One region of the Streptococcus hongkongensis genome, then DNA from elsewhere that is predicted to be linked to it. Evidence: predicted binding sites of a transcription regulator. Region 1 holds the regulator's gene; the other holds the start of a gene.
What was found. Region 1 encodes HrcA, which represses chaperone genes, less so after heat shock. Its sites were predicted from a motif close to TTAGCACTCNNNNNNNNNGAGTGCTAA; they were not measured.

Region 1 (7,863 bases):
AATCAACTGTTTCATTGCGCCATAAGAGTTAGACGAACCTCTTCTCAAACGTTTTAACAATTGTTCAAGTGTTTTTTCCAATTTCTCAGGATTAGGAGCTTTGTAAACAAAACCATAATTAAAAGCTTGCTCTGCCGTAACACCATCTCCAGTCATTACCAGATGCGTCGCTTTATTAATACCAACAGCTCGTGTTAGCAGATATAGGCCACCAGCATCCGGAGCTAAGGCAACATTTACGAAAGCTTGAACAAATTTACTGTTGGTACTTGCAATACAAAAATCAACAGCAAGGGCTATGTTGAAAGCAGCTCCTGCAACCGCACCGTCCGCACATAAAATAACTGGTTTAGGTAATTGTTTTATCTCAAATGTAATATCTTGGACAAGTTCAGCAATTTTAACTAATGAATCAACAGCATCTTCTTCTACAGCTTTCTGCATTTGGACTAAGTCGCCACCGACAGAAAAAATTTTCCCATTGGCTTTGATGACTAAGAACCGAATATCACTATTTCCTTTTACACTCGCTAAAACATCTAAGATTTCTTGACACATTGGTATATTAAAACCATTAGCCACTTGAACACGATTAAATGTCAAAACTGCTGTATCATCTACTGTCTCAAAAAGAATATGTTGATATGTCATAACCACTCACTTTCTATCACCAGTAATATTTGAGATTCAAATAATTTGATAGTCAAACTATTTTAAAAACATTTTACACCACTTATTGAAATCTTGCAAGAAAAAAATAAATTTTTTTAGCGACTGAAAAAATTGTTATAAAAATAAGGTCTTTAAAAGTCAATTTTCAAGAAAAGAAAAAAGTGAGGACAATCAATTTTGTCCCCACTTTGAAGAGAATAAGTTCTCAATTACGATTAAATTTCGTCAAAAGCGTCTTTCATTTTATCCAAAAAACCTTTTTTCTTTGGTTTTGAAATACTTTCACCACTCGCTAGGGCAAATGCTTCCAAAGCTTCTTTTTGTTGATCATTTAATTTTGTTGGTGTTACAACATTAACGGTAACGTGTTGATCGCCTTGACCTGCTCCACGTAGTTTTGGAGCTCCTTTGCCTTTTAGTCTGAATACTTTCCCTGTTTGTGTTCCTGCCGGAATAGACATTTCTACCTCGCCATGCACTGTTGGAATATCAACACTTGCACCCAAAGCCGCTTGGACAAAACTAATATCCATTGTGTAATAGATTGTAGAGCCATTTCGTTCAAACTGCTTGCTTGGCAATACATTCAAAATAACAAAGAGATCGCCATAAGGACCACCATTTGTACCTGCTTCACCTTGCCCTTGAAGTCGGATTTGTTGACCTGTTTCAACCCCAGCAGGGATTTTAACAGATACTTTGTGTGTTTCTTTTTCATGACCACTTCCATGACAAGTATGACACGGTTCTTTGATTTCTTTACCTGTTCCGTAGCAGACATCACAAGTCACTTGACGACGCATCATGCCGAGTGGTGTTTGGGTATCAACATTGATCACGCCTGCACCATGGCATCGACCACAGGTTACAGGACTTGTACCTGGTTTGGCACCAGAACCATTACATGTTGAACAGCTTGATTCACGGTTATAAGTAACCTCTTTTTCAGTACCAAAAACAGCTTCTTCGAAACTTAAATTGACGCGATATTGTAAGTCATCACCCTGACGAGGAGCATTCGGATTACGCATGCCACCGCCACCGCCGAAAAAGCTTGAGAAGATGTCTTCAAAGCCACCAAAGCCAGCCCCATCAAATCCACCACCGAAGCCACCTTGTCCACCTGCCGCACCATATTGATCATAGGCAGCACGTTTTTGTGAATCACTTAAGGTTTCATATGCTTCTTGAACATCTTTGTATTTTTGTTCAGCGCCAGCTTCCTTATTAATATCTGGATGGTATTTTTTAGACAGTTTACGGTATGCTTTTTTTATCTCGTCTGAAGCTGCGTCTTTGGTTACCCCTAGACGTTCATAAAATTCAGTATTATTCATATATTTTAAATAGTAAGCCATTAAACGACTCAAAGAAAATTAAGGCCATCCAGTTAAGATAGAACACTATCCAGGAGATATTTTTCTTTTTCATCGGGTCTTAAGCATAGCAGTTCTACTTATATTTTACTAAGTAGAATTCTCGCCCTAACAACTTAATTCAATTCCTCTCTACGTATTAGACTAATTACTTCACTGTTACAAAACAATTGACTGTCTTTTTATTATGATTGACAAGAAATCTCATTATGATAGAAAGATTTCTTTTTATTACTTATAGATAGCCAAAACAGACGGGGCGAGGCGCCCCGCCTTTTTGGAATGCTACTTTAGTAGAAGTGGAGACTATTTTGTTGCCACTCAGAAACCCCCATTCACTTCCTGTTTCTAAGCTCGTGGGATAAAACAGTCCACTGAGTTGCCTCTCGCTTTTTGTTTCTAAGCTCGTGGGATAAAACAGTCCACAGGACTGTTTTATTTCTCCGTGAATTCTCCATCTACAACATCGTCACCAGCTGATGCCTTATCTGCTGATTGAGCACCTTCAGCGCCTTGTGTTGCTTGTTGTGCTGCAGCAGCTTGTTCATACATTTTAACTGCTAACGCTTGAGCTTTTTCATTCAATGCTTCAAGTTTAGCTTTCATGTCTTCAAGATTACCAGATTCTTGAGCAGCCTTTAAGTCATCAAGTGCTGATTGAGCAGCATCATGTTCTGTATCGAAGCCTTTGCCTTCTGTTTCTTTAATTGTTTTTTCAGTTGCGAAGATAGCTTGGTCAACTTCGTTCTTAAGGTCAACTTCTTCTTTACGTTTTGCATCTGCTTCTGCATTTGCTTCTGCATCTTTCATCATACGATCGATTTCATCTTCACTTAAACCATCATTTGATTTAATAACGATATGTTGTTCTTTTTGAGTACCAAGGTCTTTAGCTTTAACAGAAACAATACCATTTTTGTCAATATCAAAAGTTACTTCAATTTGAGGGATTCCACGAGGTGCAGCTGGAATATCAGTCAATTGGAAACGACCAAGAGTTTTGTTATCTGCTGCCATTGGGCGTTCACCCTGAAGCACATGGATATCAACAGCTGGTTGATTATCTGCTGCTGTTGAGAAAACTTGTGATTTTGATGTAGGGATTGTTGTATTACGGTCGATTAATTTAGTGAATACACCACCCATAGTCTCAATACCAAGTGATAATGGCGTTACGTCTAAAAGAACAACATCTTTAACATCACCAGTGATAACACCACCTTGAATTGCAGCACCCATTGCTACAACTTCATCTGGGTTAACTGATTTATTTGGTTCTTTACCAGTTTCAGATTTAACAGCTTCAACAACAGCTGGGATACGAGTCGATCCACCAACTAAGATAACTTCATCAATTTCTGATAATGAAAGACCTGCATCTGACAATGCGCGACGAACTGGTGTTTTAGTACGTTCTACTAAGTCACGAGTAAGATCATCAAACTTCGCACGAGATAGGCTCATTTCTAAGTGAAGTGGGCCAGCGCTGCCAGCAGTAATAAACGGTAAGCTGATTTGTGTTTGAGTAACACCTGAAAGATCTTTTTTAGCTTTTTCAGCAGCATCTTTCAAACGTTGCAATGCCATTTTATCTTGTGACAAATCAATGCCATTTTCTTTTTTGAATTCTTCAACTAAGAAATCAATAATTTTTTGGTCAAAGTCATCCCCACCAAGTTTGTTATCACCTGCAGTAGCAAGTACATCAAAGACACCATCACCTAATTCAAGAATTGATACGTCAAACGTACCCCCACCAAGGTCAAATACCAAGATTTTTTCTTCTTTATCAGTTTTATCCATACCATAAGCTAAAGCTGCTGCTGTAGGTTCATTGACAATACGTTCAACTTCTAAACCAGCAATTTTCCCAGCATCTTTAGTTGCTTGACGTTGGGCATCGTTAAAGTAAGCAGGTACAGTGATAACGGCTTTTTCTACCTTTTCACCAAGATAGTCTTCAGCATAACCTTTAAGGTATTGAAGAATCATTGCTGAAATTTCTTGTGGAGTGTATTCTTTACCATTAGCAGAAACTTTTTCAGAAGTACCCATTTTAGATTTAATAGAGATTACTGTTTCTGGGTTAGTTACTGCTTGACGTTTTGCAGCATCACCAACGATGATTTCACCATTTTTGAATGATACTACTGAAGGAGTTGTACGATTTCCTTCTGGGTTAGCAATAATTTTTGATTCCGTTCCTTCGAGAACTGCTACAGCTGAGTTAGTTGTACCTAAGTCAATACCAATAATTTTAGACATAATATAAGATACCAAGAACGTTGAAATAGTCCAGTGGACTATTTCAATCTGGAGATAAGAAAAGCGAAGCTTTTGACATCAACGATTGAACACGTTCAATTCCTTTCAAATTTTAAAGTTCGTTTATTAATTTATTTAGAGTCTAGTTTAACGACTTGGCGGTCGAAATAATAATTTAGATTTAATTTAGTTGAACACGGGCTAAAATCTTAGTGAAAAAGATAAATCGTTTCGAAATTCAGAATTGTCTACCGATTTCCTATTTTCATACAGATTTCTAACGCCCTTTGTATCCTAGTTAGTTGTAAACCACTACCATGGCCGGTCTTAACAAGCGTTCATGAAGTTTGTAGCCTTTTTGGAAGACTTGTGCAATTGAATCAGCTGGGTGTTCATCATCAGCTGGCATCGTTTGAATAGCCATATGTAGGTTGTGATCAAATGTTTCAACAGCAACTTCTTCAATCCCCTCTTCTTTAAGAGCTTGAAGTAAACTTTCTTGAACCATTTCTAAACCTTTTTTAACATCATCTGTTAAGCCTTCAACAGCTAAAGCACGTTCTAAGTTATCTAAACTTGGCAAGATTTTTTTAGCTAAATCCTGTGAACGATATCGTTGAATCGTTTGACGCTCTTCAGTAGCACGGCGTTGGATATTTTGCATTTCAGCATGTGCACGAAGATACTTATTCTCAAATTCTTCAGACCGTTCCATAGCTAAGTCAAGCTCGCTTTTTTCAGGAACTTTTTCTTCTGCAACATCTTCAACTGACTCATCAGATGCAACAACTTCCTCAGTCACTTGATCTAAGTCTTCATTGATTTCTTCTTGTTTGACATCATCATTTTTGTGTTTCGACAAGTCACATACCTCTTTTCATTTTTCTATTAAAATTCATTTACTTCATAGTGGTTACTATTGAGATAACGATAGTAATCTCGCAACTTCATGGCTAAGATACGACCAACGACATTGATTAAGCTAACATTGCGTCGATAATTCATGTCAATTGGACCAATCAAACTCAGTAAGCCAAACCCTCTATAAGGAATTAAGAATTTGTAAGTTAGTAAACTTAAATCAGATAAGGCCGGCTCACAACTATCAGCAACTTGAACCGTTGCCATTTCATTTTCCGCCATCCCTTGCCTAATTGACAGTGCCAAAGCTTGCTCACTATCTAAAAATTGATAAGTTTCAATCCCTGCGTATTCTAAAGCATTGACCTTTCCTGAAACAAAAATAGTTTCCCGAAAAAGACTACTGAAAATATAATCAAACAAGTCTGAAACATTATCCGTAATCGCGAAATATTTCTGTAGAACTTGAGGAATCTCTGTCCTTAACTTGTAGTGAACATCCAACAATTCCCTACCTGTCAACCTTTCATCCACAATCTCTTTGAGTTTGAACAAATCACGTGCCAAGAAATTTTTAGGAATGGCAAATTGAACAGTCAAGGGCTTTGAATCATCTAAGTTTAAAACAGCCAAAGCATCATGCGTCGATAGTTGAACGATATCAAAGCCCGTCAACTTTTGCCTTGCTGGCTCAACATCAAGAATGGCTACGCTGTAACCTGTAATATCAGCTAAAACTTGACTGGCTTTTTTTAAGATATCCTCTAAATTGAAAGCTTCGAAATCAAAAGCTTTAACCATTTGATAAACATCACGTTCATCAATGCTATCAAGACTCAAAGAATGCTCTACAAAATATTTAAAGCCGGCTGGACTTGGCATGCGTCCGCTAGAAGTATGAGCTTTTTCAAGTAGCCCCATTTTTTCCAGTTTAGCCATCTCGTTTCGAATAGTTGCACTACTTGATTCGATACTGGCTTGGAGAGCCTTAGACCCAACAGGTTCATGTGTTTGAGTAAAGAGGTCAACAATTAAATTTAAAATGTCATTTTGACGTTCTGTTATCATTAACACTCCCCCTTTTTACTTTAGCACTCTACCAGTTAGACTGCTAACTTATATTTCCATTATACTCCTAAAAAGAACCTTGTCAAGAGAAAAGCATAAAAAATTAGCACTCTTTTTTTAGAGTGCTAATGACTTAATCATATTGCGTTAAATTCTTATCTTCAATGACTTTTATAAGCTTTGTCGGATAATTTTTATCATAAGAATAGATATATTTCCCTAGTGACTCTGCTGGTGCCTTATAGCCTTCTTGCGTAGCTAACTGATGATACAATTGTTTATCCCAAATTGTACCTTGTCGAAGACAAGCAAAATAATCAGCAATAGAGGCTTCCCAATTTGGATAAGAGCTAAATTTTAATCTTGTATTATTTGGATTAGTTAAGATAGGCTTTGTTGACTCTAAAATAACATAGTTATCACCCGGTTTTGCAAGCATGGAAAATAAATTATGATACTTGGCCGCCAAAATACTTTGCCCATTTTGACTATCTATTACAATTTGACCAATCACAATAGAGGGTCTAATGCCGTATATTTTCGCATAAGGTTTCACCCTCTTTGCAATGTCATCAATAAAACCTTTTTCAGAATAAGGAACAGTGACTAGCTGACTAGCATTTGGTGTTTTAGCATGTAACAACAAGGGTGTGACGATTGCAAAAACAAAGAAAAATAACAGGAGTAAAAATGTATTTAATGTTAATCGCGATCTCATTGATTCTCCTTTAGTAAGGCAATATATTCTTCTAGCGTCAGCTTATGCTCAGACATGTACTTAGCGGAAGCTTTTCCCACATAACGATAGTGCCAATCTTCATACCCAACTCCAGTAATCTTTTCCTTGTCTTCAGGGAATCGTAAGACAAAACCATAATCAGCAGCTAGTGCAACAATTTGTTTGACCGTTTCAACATGGCTCTGATTCAAGTAGTTAGAGGTTCCCATGTCCATCGCTAAGCCAGTCACATGTTCACTAGCCCCTGCTGGTTGGGAATAGGTTTGAACTAATTTTTCAGCTTCAGCATCCGTCAAACTAGGATTATTGGCCTTTTCCTGATCAATATAAGACTGAAACAGTTGGGCTTGCGTCTCTACACTACGGTAACCCGAGATGAGATGTTCTTCGGGGTCAATGGCTTGCGCAGCTGCTAAAAATCCTGCTGCAGCGTCAACAATACGAGCATCTAGTTGGATCCCATTTAAGTCAGCTAAAGTTGGATTCAATTCTTGTGTAGGATGATCTCTATTTACCAAAATGAGTTCCCAATCTTTTGTTGATACCTTAGGTAGCCCAGTAATTTTCTTTTTGGTTGTTGTATGTTTTTTATCCTTGGTTAAATTAACTTTATCTTGCCTGACTGTCTGACTTGGATTATCCTCTCGGATAAGCACATAAAGTCCAAAGAAAAAGACGAAAACAACCAAAACTTTTCCTAAAAAAATAATAATTTTTCTATTTTTCATGACATTCTTCTTCAATCATTTGGCGACCACGTAGACGGTAGGACATATCACCAACGGTTTCAATAGTGAATTTACCATCTTCGAAGTCAACTACTGTAATACTTCCATTATCAATGTATTGTTTTTTACGACTTGGATCAATTAACCACATGAA
Region 2 (7,863 bases), on a different contig from region 1:
AATAATATGCGTCATTTCATGTAAGAGTGTCGCTAACAGTTCTGAATTACTTGCATTATATAGTAAATCAATTGATTGAGTTGCAGAATTGGCTAAACCTAACGTTCCAGATCCCATACCAGGAATCTCAGTATCATAGATGGCAATATTTCCTAGAACACGTTGAATTTCTAACGGTAGTGCTTGAATTTTTGCTTCAAAATCAGCTTTCTGTTGGGCTGTCATAGTTGCGGTGTGGCTATAATCAATTGCCGTAGAGATACTACCTTTGTAATTATTATAACGATGCGTAAGAGATTGGAATTGTGCCGTTGTCCTATCTAAATCAGCTTGTTGCTGGTTTGTCCAGGTTCCTAAAGCGGTCAACTCTTGTTGCGCTAACAAGGCACGTTGATAGTCAGCCTTGATATCTGCATAAAAAGCATCATTAATAATATTGCTATTATCATAGCGCAAGAAATCGTCAGCAGATGTTGTTAAATCTTCTGGAACAATCTCTACACCATAATCCTGAGCAGATGCTGTCCACATATCTTCTTGAGCTGTCGTTAACAGGCGAGAATAGAAGTCAGTATCATTCGTCAACCCCAGTAAACTTCTTAATTGTGTATCTGTCGGATCTAACATTTCAGCTGTGATCGTTCTAACATATTTAGTTTGTGTTGTTGTTCCATCAGGATTTGTCACGGTTAGATATTCATAGATATAGTTTTCACTAAATTGAGCTAACTCACGAACTGTAGATTCACTTGTATTATAGTCCGCTGTTAAAGGTGGTCTATCCACAAATAAGGTATCAATGACTACGCGATCACTCGGTAACGGTTGCGTCGTATCTATATGATAAAATGGTTGGTCTATCCATTTATAGCCTTCTGAATAGACAGCTGGACTAGTTGGAGCAGTTGTTTCTGTTTGAATAGTATTAGTTATCGTTGTTGTTTTAGTTCCGTCTTGCGCAGGAATAATCACATCTGTGCCAACTGGCTTTGTCACATCAATGCTATAATCAGTAGTCGCTGGTGTCGTTTCAACAGTAGTTGTTACTGGTTTTGTTCCCATAACAATAACCGTTTCAGTTGGTTCAATGCGTTGTACTGTCGTCGTTCCATTAACTGTTGTATAAATTAGTTTCCCAGATGTTCCTTGCGTTTGAACAGACTGGTAGCCAACTGGCTGTGTGTTATCTGCTACATAACGAATTGGACTTGCAATGACTGTTTCTGTAACAACGGGATCCCCAACTGCAGCTGCTGTAATTACTGGACTTACTGTTGTCGGGGTGTTCACAACCGTCGTATCGGCTGGAGCAGTTGTTGCAGCCTTTTCAATAAGTGTTGTTGTATCTGTGACATTAGCAACTGTTACTGTTTCATCAGCGGAAACCAGATTAGTTGTCAGCATGACACCTAATAAAACACTTCCTACTCCTAGAAGTGTTTTTCTGATGCTAAAAATTTGTTTTTTATTCCTAAACATAGGTGGACTCTCTCTATTTTTTAATTTTTCTACATATTTATCTTGATTGTAGCATAACCACTAGCCTTTTACAAAGTAATTTGACGAAAAATTAAAAAGAGTCTGAAAATTTATGAACTGCACCCCAAAAGTTAAACCAAAAATCTAACGATTGAGGTGTTTTTCTTATGAAATTAAGTTACGAAGACAAAGTACAACTATATAAGTTACGCCAAAAAGATCTACTTTACTCTCTCTTATCTAAACAATTTGCAGTAAGTGAAGCTGGAATAAAATACGTGATTCGATTAATAAATCGTTATGGTATTGAAATTGTTAAGAAGGGTAAGAATAGCTATTATTCTAAGGAGTTGAAGCAGAAAATAATTAATAAGGTCCTTAATGATGGAAACTCTCAACTTCAAACGTCACTTGATTATGCCTTAGCTAACTGGGGAATACTTTCAAATTGGATAGCACAATACAAGGAAAACGGGTATACTATTCTTGAGAAATCAAAAGTGAGACCTGTACAAATGGGATGTAAATCAAAGAAAAAACTAGAAGAGATGACCGAATTGGAGCGTCTTCAATATGAAAATGAATACCTTAGAGCGGAGAATGCCGCGCTAAAAAAGCTAAGGGAATACCGTCTGAAGGGCGAAGCAAGACTCAAAGAGCAACAGTAATCACTCAAGGGCTGATTCCTGAATTTTCATTGTCAGCGTTACTTGATGTTCTGAAACTATCGCGTTCAACTTACTATTACCACGTCAAAAGACTATCTTCAGAAGATAAAAATGCGGAATTAAAAGAAGTCATTAAAACTATCTATGCAGAACACAAAGGTCGGTATGGCTATCGTCGGATTCATCTTGAATTGCGTAATCAGAAGTTTGTGATTAACCACAAAAAGGTTCAAGTCTTGATGAGAGAGCTCGGTTTGAAAGCTAGAAGTCGACCTAAACATCGTTATAATTCCTACAAGGGAGAAATTGGGAAGAAAGCTGACAATCAAGTTAACCGTCAATTTGAAAGGGCTAAACCACTTGAAAAATATTATACAGATGTCACAGAGTTTCTATTCCAGCTAGTGACCAGAAGTTATATCTGTCCCACTCTCAGAAGAATCCTATCAGGGAACAATTCTTCACAGTGACCAAGGTTGGTAATACCAACACAACAGCTACCACCAGTTCTTAGAAGAGCATGGCACGAGACCATCCATGTCACATAAAGGAAATAGCTTAGACCATGGAATGATGGAATCATTCTTTGACATTTTAAAATCTGAGATGTTTTATGGATGTGAGAAGAACTTTAAATCACTTGATGAGCTGAGAGACGCTATCTCAGACTACATCTATTATTACAATAATAAAAGAATCAAAATAAAGTTAAAAGGACTAAGTCCTGTACAATACAGAACTCAATCCTTCAACTAAATATAAATTGTCTAACTTTTGAGGGGCAGATCAATTTGTCCCAGACTCTTTTATTATTGTAATAGGTTCTTATGAGTAAATTACATCATGCCACCCATCATACTTGGATCCATTCCTGCTGGCATAGCTGGTGCTGAAGGTTCTGGTTTAGTTGCCACAACAGCTTCTGTAGTAAGAATTAAACTAGCCACCGATGCTGCATTTTGCAAGGCAGAACGCGTCACTTTAACGGGATCGATAATTCCAGTTTCAATCATATCAACCCATTCGCCATTAGCCGCATTGAAGCCTGTTCCTTTTGAACTGTTTTTCAAACGATCAATGATAACTGACCCTTCATAACCTGCATTGTAGGCAATTTGTCTTACAGGCTCTTCGAGGGCACGCAGAACAATGTTACGTCCTGTCGCCTTATCTCCTTCAAGTTCAAGAGCTTGAACTTTCTCGATGACTGAAATCAAGGCAGTTCCCCCACCTGCAACGATACCCTCTTCAACAGCAGCGCGAGTTGCGTTGAGGGCATCTTCAATACGTAATTTCATTTCTTTTAATTCAGTTTCTGTCGCAGCACCAACCTTGATAACGGCAACACCACCAGCTAACTTAGCCAGACGTTCTTGCAATTTCTCACGGTCAAAGTCAGATGTTGTTGTCTCTAACTGAGATTTAATTAGGCCTACACGGTTGGCAATCGCTTCCGCACTGCCTGATCCCTCAACGATTACTGTTGAATCTTTATCCACAGAAATCTTAGCTGCTTGGCCTAGCGCAGCCATTGTAGCATCTTTAAGCTCTAAACCAAGATCTTCAGTAATCACAGTTCCACCTGTTAGAATAGCAATGTCTTCTAGCATAGCTTTGCGACGGTCTCCAAAGCCTGGTGCTTTTACCGCAACAACATTAAATGTTCCACGAATTTTATTTAATACTAATGTTGGTAGGGCTTCACCATCAACATCATCAGCAATAATCAATAGTGGACGATTTGTTTTCAAGACTTCTTCTAAGAGTGGAAGAATTTCTTGGATATTTGATACTTTTTTGTCAGTGACTAAAATAAATGGATTTTCAAGGTCGGCAACCATCTTCTCATTGTCTGTTACCATGTATTGAGAAAGGTAGCCACGGTCAAACTGCATCCCTTCAACCACTTCTAATTCTGTTTCCATCCCACGTGATTCTTCAATGGTGATGACACCATCATTGCCAACACGTTCCATGGCTTCAGAAATGTACTCACCAACTTTTTCTGAGCGTGAAGAAACAGCTGCAACTTGCGCAATAGCTTCTTTACCAGTAACAGGTTGCGCAATAGCTTTTAATTCTTCAACAGCTGTTGCTGCAGCTAATTCAATGCCTCGACGAATGCCAATTGGGTTAGCACCGGCAGTCACATTTTTAAGTCCTTCACGAACAATAGCTTGTGTCAATACAGTAGCTGTAGTTGTTCCGTCACCTGCAATATCATTTGTTTTTGAAGCAACTTCAGAAACCAATTTAGCTCCCATATTTTCAAAGTGATCTTCTAACTCTATTTCTTTTGCAATAGTCACTCCATCATTAGTAATTAATGGTGAGCCAAATGCTTTTTCAAGAACAACATTACGTCCTTTGGGGCCTAAGGTAACTTTAACAGTATCTGCTAAAATATCGACACCACGTACCATTGCTGCACGCGCATCTGCTGAGAATTTAATATCTTTTGACATATCTATCCTTCCTTCTATTTCTATCGTTATTAAACTGATTAATCAATAATAGCTAAAATGTCTGATTCACGAATGACTGTCACAGTCTCATCATCTATTGTGACATCTAAACCAGGATCATTTGCAACCAATACCATGTCACCAACTTTAACAGCTGGTGGTACAAGTTCACCTGTAATTGTTCGTAACCCTGTTTCGCTAACAGCAAGAACTGTCGCTTTTCTGGTAGTCTCTTTATGAGCCCCTGCCAAAACAAAGCCACTAACCGTTTGCTCTTTTTCCTCTTCAAGTTTGACGACCACACGATCTCCTAAAGGTTTTAACATTTATATGCCTCCTATTATTGTCTGAATTTATTAGCACTCTTGTCATAACAGTGCTAACTTACTCTCTTATTTTATCACTTGGTCAAAAATAGTCAAGAAAAAAAGATTCCTTTTATACCTGAAATACATCTCTCATTCAAACATAAATCCTGTTAATCTTAGAAAAAAACAAAAGCTGAGAATATCATCTCAACTTAGCTAGTTATACAATTTCAAATTTAAGTTTCCCATAGGACATGCCAATTTTCAACTCATGTCCGCTTGACAAGTCATCAGAAAGAATTAATTCTGACAACTTATCTTCGATGTGGGTTTGAATTGTTCTGCGGAGTGGTCTTGCCCCCATTTCCACATCATAACCTTCCTCTGAAAGATAGTTGAGGGCTGATGGTTGGATTTTCAGACTAATTCCTTTTTCCGCCAAATTATCATGCAATGGTTTAAGCATAATCATGACTACTTGTCTCATATCCTCCTTGCTGAGGCTATGGAAGACCACCTTCTCGTCAATCCGGTTAATAAATTCTGGTCTGTAGGATTTTTTCAACTCTTCCAAAATGCGTTTTTCCATGGCTTGGTGGTCTTGACTAAAGTCTTTAGCCCCAAAACCAACAGTTTTATCATCACGAAGAGCTGTTGCTCCCAAGTTACTAGTCATAATAATGATCGTGTTTGAGAAGTCAACGCGGCGACCACGACTGTCTGTTAATATCCCATCGTCTAAAACCTGCAATAGAACATTAAAGATATCTGGGTGGGCTTTTTCGACTTCGTCAAATAGTAGAACAGAATAAGGTTTATTTCTAACTTTCTCTGTCAGTTCGCCACCTTCTTCATAGCCGACATAGCCAGGAGGTGCCCCATTTAATCGACTAGCCGCAAATTTTTCCATATACTCTGACATGTCGAATCGGATTAGTGCTGATTCATCATCAAAAAGGACTTCTGCTAAAGCTTTTGCTAATTCTGTTTTACCAACACCCGTTGGCCCTAAGAACATAAAGGAACCGATTGGTCGTCTTCCAGTTCTAATACCTGATTGGTTACGACGAATAGCTCTTGAGATAGCTGAAACAGCATCTTCTTGACCGATCACGCGCTTATGCAATTCTTTTTCCAAGTTAAGGTACTTTTTGCTATCGGCCTGTGTCAACTTTTCAACTGGAATACCGGATAGTTTGCTTAGAGTGGACATGATATCGTCTTCAGTGACAGGAGTTGGTTTTATTGTTTTATTTTTCTGGGATGATTTCAGTAACTTGGACACCTTTTTAAAGTCTTTGTCCAAAATTGCTTGGTCAATCGCTGATAAGATTGAAGGTCGCTCTTTTTTAACCAATCCTTGCACAGTTGCACTAGCTTCATCTAATAAATCAATGGCAGAATCCGGGAGATTTTTGCTAGTAAGATAGCGATGAGCTACCTTAACAGCTGTTTTAACAGCTTGGTCAGAAATTGTAACGTTATGGAAGTTTTCATAAGAAGCTTTCAGTCCCAGTAAAATCTGATAGGCATCTTCCAAATTTGGTTCTTCAATCAGCACTTTAGCAAAGCGACGTGACAAAGCGGCATCTTTTTCAATATGCTTTTGGTACTCTTCTTGTGTCGTTGCCCCAACCATATGTAGTGTTCCACGTGATAAGGCAGGTTTTAAAATATTAGCTGCATCTAATGTACTATCAATGCCACTGCCTGACCCCATAATTGTATGGAGTTCATCGACAAAAAGAATGATTTTCCCATCACTTTCAATATCATCAATGATTTGATTCATTCGTTCCTCGAAATCCCCACGGAAACGCGTTCCAGCAACAACACTCATCATATCAAGTTCTAAAACACGCATATCTTGCAGTTCATAAGGAATAGAACCATTGGCAATACGTTGTGCTAAGCCATAAGCAAGAGCTGTCTTACCGACACCAGCATCCCCTACTAAAACAGGATTGTTCTTGGTTTTCCGACTCAGAACTTGAATCATGCGGGTAATTTCTTTATCTCTACCAATCACTGGTTCAAGTAATCCTTGACTTGCCATTTCTGTTAAGTCTCTGGTAAAATCTGACAAATCACCAGCTGTACTAGCAGGCTTCATCATATCTGAGAAAGTTCCCGCACCTTTAGCTTTTTTAGGTTTACGTAACTCATGAATAGCCTTAATCGTTTCTTTACTGTAAGCCGCATGAATTTCCACTGCTTTTCGAAGATCGGCCAGTTTGGGTTGTCCTTGTCCGTCATCTTTTATTTTATAACCAGCCATTTCAAGCAGACGAACCGCCATAATGTCTGGATTGAGCAAGATGGCAAAGAGAACGTGTTCTGAACCAACTTCTGACGCATTAGTAACCAATCTAATCATCTCAGCAAACTTTAAAATATTAGAGAGTGTCTTTGACTGAGCTAACAGATTAAGCTCTTTAATATCATCTTGAGGGCTTTTACCAAGAGCTAAAATAGCTGCTGCTTCATATTCTTCATCTGCAATTTTACTATTAAATTCATTGAAAACTAATCCGGCAAGAGAATCTTCAACTTTTACCATGGCTAATAAGAGATGCCAGGTCTCCAAATGGGAACTGCCAAAACGTGTAGCTTGGTATTGTGCCTGCTTAAATATCTCTTGCATTTTTAGTGAATACTCAATCATTAATGCTTCCCTTTCTGTCAATACGTCGTAACAAACGATACAACATGCGTGCTCGAATACTTGAAGCATCCTCACCCAAAACATCATCTGTTGCCATAGCAAGAATGATATTCCCTTCTCGCTCTGTGACCAGTTTTTCGTCAAATAATAGTTGAATGGTATCAGTAAAAGCCTGCTGACTCACACGATCCCCCAATGTAGCATGCATTGAGCCAATCAACTGATGCTTATCTGAAAAATGAACCTTTGCAATCCGGATATAGCCACCGCCGCCTCGT

Region 2: the regulator HrcA is predicted to act here: its motif matches at 4,969-4,995, upstream of groES (co-chaperone GroES).

The regions. Positions count from the first base shown of each region.
Region 1 covers NZ_JBRUGD010000005.1:136,507-144,369, reverse strand. Annotated here, with positions in the region: gene fabM (trans-2-decenoyl-ACP isomerase) at 1-651, opposite strand, end outside; gene dnaJ (molecular chaperone DnaJ) at 888-2,009, opposite strand; gene dnaK (molecular chaperone DnaK) at 2,484-4,313, opposite strand; gene grpE (nucleotide exchange factor GrpE) at 4,612-5,175, opposite strand; gene hrcA (heat-inducible transcriptional repressor HrcA) at 5,202-6,242, opposite strand; gene ACVRZD_RS04575 (glucosaminidase domain-containing protein) at 6,376-6,960, opposite strand; gene ACVRZD_RS04570 (M15 family metallopeptidase) at 6,957-7,709, opposite strand; gene ACVRZD_RS04565 (histidine phosphatase family protein) at 7,699-7,863, opposite strand, start outside.
Region 2 covers NZ_JBRUGD010000014.1:50,824-58,686, forward strand. Annotated here, with positions in the region: gene ACVRZD_RS08905 (G5 domain-containing protein) at 1-1,479, opposite strand, end outside; partial or broken gene ACVRZD_RS08910 (IS3 family transposase) at 1,647-2,903, shown strand; gene groL (chaperonin GroEL) at 2,984-4,612, opposite strand; gene groES (co-chaperone GroES) at 4,651-4,938, opposite strand; gene ACVRZD_RS08925 (ATP-dependent Clp protease ATP-binding subunit) at 5,141-7,585, opposite strand; gene ACVRZD_RS08930 (CtsR family transcriptional regulator) at 7,578-7,863, opposite strand, start outside.